Regions from separate parts of the Bacillus safensis genome, predicted to be linked through region 1. Evidence: riboswitches for the same ligand, from Rfam matches in the RefSeq annotation. Region 1 holds a riboswitch; the other holds the start of a gene.
The links. Region 1 has a riboswitch for thiamine pyrophosphate ahead of tenA (thiaminase II). Riboswitches for the same ligand answer to the same signal wherever they lie in the genome.
Positions count from the first base shown of each region.

Region 2: linked by a shared signal. The riboswitch ahead of tenA (thiaminase II) and the one ahead of tenA (thiaminase II) in region 1 are both predicted to bind thiamine pyrophosphate.

Region 1 is NZ_CP154909.1:3,516,181-3,519,341, forward strand. Features, by position in the region: gene AAYR28_RS18100 (ABC transporter ATP-binding protein) at 1-32, opposite strand, end outside; gene AAYR28_RS18105 (ECF transporter S component) at 7-606, opposite strand; gene tenA (thiaminase II) at 603-1,289, opposite strand; TPP riboswitch at 1,377-1,480, opposite strand; gene AAYR28_RS18115 (hypothetical protein) at 1,537-2,664, opposite strand; gene AAYR28_RS18120 (type 1 glutamine amidotransferase domain-containing protein) at 2,806-3,161, opposite strand, start outside.
Region 2 is NZ_CP154909.1:1,113,999-1,117,159, reverse strand. Features, by position in the region: gene thiO (glycine oxidase ThiO) at 1-394, opposite strand, end outside; gene tenI (thiazole tautomerase TenI) at 378-995, opposite strand; gene tenA (thiaminase II) at 970-1,680, opposite strand; TPP riboswitch at 1,759-1,868, opposite strand; gene AAYR28_RS05580 (monovalent cation:proton antiporter family protein) at 1,928-3,161, opposite strand, start outside.

The DNA.
Region 1 (3,161 bases):
GAGAGTTCATTGCACGCGAGAAATGAATTCATGCTGTTCACCTTTGTTTCGTTTTTCTTTCATGATGGCATATTGATTCAGTACACCTGTTTTGGATAGTGCGTCCACCACCACTTTCGCAAGGCAGCCGCCAAGTATCATTCCACTAATGATTTGAGTCACAAGCGTCATAAGTAAAACTTGAGGCGTGTAATATCCAAAGCCTTTTGCCACGAAACTGTAAGACATCGCTCCGATAGCGGCAAAGGCACCAGAGAGCATCAGTGTCCACATGCGATACCGTTTATAACCAAAAAGAGCAAAGGCGATTTCTGCCCCAAGCCCTTGGCATACACCAATCAGCAGAGCTGAAAGTCCAAAGTGGCTTCCTGTCAATAATTCCACAGCAGCGGCGGCTGTTTCCGCAATCAGAGCAGCTCCCGGCTTTTGAATGATATATGCAACGATTGGACTGGCAATGACCCATATTCCAAACATGATGTTGCCTCCTGCTGGGCCCACAAGTGCTGTAATCGGTAAGTATAGCGTGGACCATCCTAAATAGATCACACCGCACGCAACGGATAAAATCACTGCAAGGACGACTTCTTTCATCTTCCATGTCATGATGTATGCACCTCCAGTTGAACTGGCCACTCTTCAACAGTAAAGGCCATTTCCCAAAACTTGTACTCGAGCTGGCAGCTTAAGATAAAATGCTGTTTCATTTTTTCCTTTTCCTTCTCACTTGCTGCTTCCGCCAACTGATCGAGCCGCTTGCAAAGCTCACCTGTAACAGAATCGGTTAATCCTCCATAAAACGTGATCCACTCATAAAACGGATGTGACGGGTCTGGCTGCACATCTGTAAGCATTCGTTTCCCTATTTCCCAATATGTCCAAGGACATGGAAGCAGGACAGCGATGATTTCACCAAGCGTGCCTTCTTGCGCGACTTGCAGCATGTGATGAATATAGTGATGAGCACTCGGAGCCAAAGAAGCACCTTGGAGCTCATCATATGCTACTCCTGCCACTCGGCAAAGGTTTTGATGAGGATGCGTCTCACTATCTAGTACAAACGCAATCTGCTGATGAAAAAACGCAATATCCTCTCTGTCTGTACATCTGCTGAGCGCTGCTGCATAAATTTTAATGAATGCTTGTAAGTATTCTGCATCTTGTTTGACGTAATGAATGATTTGTTCCTTTTCCAGCTTTCCTGCTGCCAGGCCTCTGACGAACGGATGCTGATAAATGGCTTCAAATAACGGTTCTGCTTCTTTCCTTAATTGCGTAGAAAATGTCATAAAAAAAGCCTCCTCTTCTTCAGTTGAATAAATGAAAAAGCCACCCCAAATGGAGCGGCCTTCTTATCAATTCAATCATGAATAAGACAAGGTCCAGCTCCACTTCCCTCCGCTAGTACGAACTAGATCAGGTTCAAAGGGTCCAAGATTTTCTCTTGTCTCAGTCATACATGACTCCCCTAGTGGACTTTTGTCATTTAATTATCTTTACTCTACACATGTGGCGATTTGATGTCAACCGCCTTTCTTAATTCAACGTTCTGATTGTTGGCAGCTTCTCGATCCCTGCAGCATAGTAGAAATTCAGCACACTGAAGAAATCAATCGGCTTTCCTGTTTTTAAATCTACAGCTAAAATATGATCACCGTAATTTGTCATATCATCAATATCTAAGCGTCTTGGTGTTGTCTTCCCGAGTGTATCAACAAAGGTATCATGGTAATATTGCCCGCTTGCATATGATGATTGATGGTACATAAACAATGTCTCAACATCTAAGTAAACGAGGATGGCTTCTGAGGAGCTCGCATAAGGAGCTGAGTATGACACAGGAGCCGAAATGTTTTTTACTTTCACACTTGAGATTGAATGAGTTCTTTGCTCGTATTTTCCATCATAAGAGAAATAAAAAACACGCTCCCATTCATAATTTGCTGTCTTTGTTTGCTTATTGTATACTTTTGTACCATTTGCAAATACATCACCGTTTGCATACTCAGCTACAAAATATTGCAAGGTGGACGAAAGAGATACAGCCCCCGTGAAATTGGGCGGGTTTTTTGCATTTACTTGTATCGTGTAGGAATCTCCAAATTCTCCGCCGCTTGTAATACCGAATGCATAATCACCTGCTGGTAAGTTGGTCAATCCAAGCAGGCTGCCTGCCGGTTGAATCAAATCTGTCGGGTAGGCTTGTCCTGTTTCATAATCAACAACAAATAATTGAACAAAATAATCAGGGTTTGAAGAGGTAATCCGGCTGATGAGTGCCTGAGGTGAAGATGTGCTTAAAAACCATAAATCAACTGGGTCGTCCTCTGTTAAGACAGCCGATTGATTAATAGCTAGTCCATCAATGGAGCGAACGGCAGACGTGCGCATTTTGCCTTCTTTAGCAGCTTTTCGTTTGATACTGATTCCTTTCTTCTTATTCACTTTAAATGATTTTTTCACTTGCTTCTGTTGAATAGCGGTTCCTTCATCCTGCTTTTCAAACGATTCTTGCACTTGCTGAATCGCTTTTTCCGTCAGTGGTGATATTTTCCCTTCTGATTTCGGTGCTTCTTCTGCTTTTAATGCTGGTGACAACAAACCTGTTGCGACGAGTAAAACAGATAGTAAAGCTGCGGTGATTTTGACATAAAATGCTCTCACAGGAACATCCCCTTTTTCCTCATTTGGGTTTTTTACCCTGTGATTATTTTACCATTATTCTAATTACTGTTTTGGTCTTTTTTGGGACATTTTTATAACAAAAAAACCAGCCGCATGAGTCACGACTGGTTTTTGATCGTTTTATGCAATAGTTTTGACAAACAAGCGTGCTGTTTCTGCACTTGATCCCGGGTTTTGTCCAGTGATGATTTGTCCGTCAACGACAGCAAATGGCGCAAAGGCGTCTCCTTTTTCAAACGCTGCCCCCTGCTCACGAAGTTTTGTTTCCAATAAAAATGGAACTTTTGATGTCAGCTGCACGGCTTCCTCTTCTTCGTTTGTGAAGCCTGTGATTTTTTTGCCTTCGATAAATGATTTGCCATTTTCATCCTTCACATCAACGAATGCTGAAACGCCATGACAAACGGCTCCGATCGCACCATTTTTATCTGAAACTGCTAAGATCGCATCCGCTACCAGTTGATTAGACGCAAAGT
Region 2 (3,161 bases), 1.3 Mb from region 1:
GAGGCATGCATTTTTTTACGCTGCTTGCGTCAAGCCATTTAAATGTAGACAAATGCTGCATCTGGCAAAGGGCTTGTTTCTCTTCTTCTGTAAAGGCGACCTTCATGATACCGCCCGCTGAAGTTCGAATATCAATGCCTGATTCATGAAGAAGATCGACTTTTAATTTTTCGTACAATGCCTGGCTTGCTCTGCCTGCCTGAAAGAAAACATCCTCATGACCCTCTCCTTCAGCATGTGCACCGAGCATCCCGGCAGCCGCACTTGTCGTTTGCTTCCCTATCTCATTCGCTTCAAATAAGACCACCTGTTTTCCTGCTTTTGCAAGGTGATAGGCGATGGAGACCCCTATGATTCCACCACCAATGATTGCAACGTCATAATGCTTTTTCATAAGGATTCTCCTTTACCTTTTCAGAAAATGCTTGTGCCATCATACGCGGCTGATGATGAGCAAAAATCCCAGACATGACAGCAATTCCTTTCACATTTGCTTGTTTCAATTCTGGAACTCGTTCTGGGGTCACCCCGCCGATGGCCACCACTGGAATCGTTAGTGCAGAAGTCAGTTTCTTCACAAGCTGTACACCTCTTGCCTGAAGTCCTGGTTTACAAGAGGTGGCATATACGTGCCCAAACATGACATACTCTGCTCCATTTTTCTCTGCTGCTTTCGCTTCTTCTATCGAATGGACAGATACTCCCGCATGAAGGTGAGGAAATTTTTTTCGCAGTTCTTTTGGCGAAAAGCTGTGGCCCGGCAGATGCACCCTGTGAATATTGGTAAGCAGCGCAACGTCTACTCGGTCATTGATGACGAGCTTTTCTTTCGGCACACCTTCTAAAAGGAGATTCTTCACGAGATCAACAAGCTCACTTGCTGTTTTAGACCTTTCCCGAATATGAATAAAATCCACTTCAGACGCTATGGCTTTTATTTGTTTGATCAGTTCATCCGCAGGAAACGAATCATTTGTCACTGCGTGGAGTTCCATTTGCACCAACCCCATCTAAGCATGCTGTTTGCCACATTTCTTTTTGATACGCCATCTCCCAGAAGTGATATTCGTAATAGCTTGAAATCACGAAATTTTCTTTCATATTGGCCCGTACATGGTCTGGTGCTTTTTCTGCTAGTTCATCAAAGCGGTTCACTTGTTCGAAGACGAGTTCCTTAAACCAATCGCCTCCGTATGTCAAAATCCATTCTTGGTAAATTGGATGGTCAGGTGTTGTTTGTTTCAGCTTTTCACCTACCTCATAATAGAGCCAGTAACATGGTAATAACGCGGCTAAAATCTCTTCAAACCGTCCGCTTTTTACAGATCGGTACATATGAGAGGTATACGCATAAGCAGTGGGGGAAGGCTTAAAGTTCTCAATGGCTTCATCAGAAATCTGCAGAAGCTCTGTAAATTTCCTATGCAGCGACAGCTCTGCTTCATACGTCCCCTGAGCATGATACGCCATTCTGCCCGTCGTATGTAAGTCCTCACTAATCGCCGCTCCATATGCCTGCACCTTTGCAAAATGAGTTAAATAATACGAATCCTGCATCACGTAATAGGTGAAACGATCGAGTGAAAGTGTGCCATCTCCAATCCCTTTGACAAAAGGATGTGTAAAGCTTCCATTCCACCATGCTGCTGCAGCCTCTTTACATTCTGTTGAAAACGTCATTTTTCTCTCCTCCTGTTTTTCCATATAAAAAAGCCACTTTCCGCGTGGAAAGTGGCTTGGAATTTGTAAAAAGCATAGTCAAAAACCGCACCACTTCCCTACGCAGGTATGAACCTGTTCAGGTAATGAGGGTCTAAAAGTCGACACTTTTATCTCAGCCCTTTTAAAGGACTCCCCTAGTGGATCAAATATATGATGTTGTACCTCTATCTTAATCAGGAATTGTTCATTGGTCAAGGGTTCATTGTCATTCTAATTGGGCTCTTAGTCCTGCCACATATTCCCGGGAGCCCGATACAAGCACACGGTCGCCGCTTCTGAGTGTCGTATCTCCATGCGGTACTAAGCTGTCTATCCCTCTGAAAATACGGACAAATACCAAATCACCGGTGAAAGGAAATTCTCTCAGCATGACATTATGATAACGATGATTGTTCATTTGAATTTGATACAAAGAAGAATCCTCATTTGTTAGCAATCGAATCGCATCAGGTGCTTCAATCAAAGCTCTTAGCACCGTTTTAGATGACAGGAAAGTAGAAAACGTATCAATTCCCGCTTCCTTCAATGTCAGCTCTGCCTCTGCTTTGTTGACACTTGCAATGACTTGTTTTGAACCTTCTTCTTTTGCAAATAAAGCAATTTCCTTATTTTTCGTCTCACTGCCTGTTGCGACGACTAGGACATCCTCTTGGCCGACGCCTGCCTTTCTCAGCGTCTCATCATCGTATTGTTCAATTGATTCGACTTCAAAGATAGAGTCTGCCAGCAGCGCTTCCTTATTTTCTTGAAAAACATGCAAAATCCGAATGTCATATTCATCCTGATGTAAATCAAGTGTGACAGGTAAGGTCAGCTGATTAGCTCCAATAAAGGTCACACGCTTCTTATGGGCTGCCGCTTGTTCTTTTTTAAACAGCGCTTTAAACCAAACAGGTGTTAAAATACTCGTTAACACAGCAACTAAAATCAGCGCTCCTGACATTTTATGATCAATGACCCCGAGCCGCTCACCAATCGTCGCAGCTGCAATGACGAGAGATAAAGTTGAAGTTAATAAAAAGCCGGAGCCAATGACCTTTTTCATGTCATACCATTTTTTCAAATAAAGAATCGGAATGAGCTTACTTATAAGCAGCGCAATAAACAGCAGCGGAATCATGATCATGATGTTTGGGTCCTTAAACAGTGCCCATATATTCAGATCTACTCCGACCATCACAAAAAAGATCGGGATTAAAAATCCATAGCCAAATGAGTCCAGCTGCTGAACGAGCTCTTTATTTGGCGAAAGAAGGGACACAAGCACGCCAGCTAAAAACGCCCCAAGAATATTTTCAGCCCCGAGTGATTCAGATAAGGCAACTAAGACTATAATGAGAGTAAAGATTGCCCTTGTCCCAATTTGCACGGTCCCTTTAGACATCGACTGAAAAATTGACTTTGTCTTAAATACGCGGCCAAATAAATAAAGAAGAATG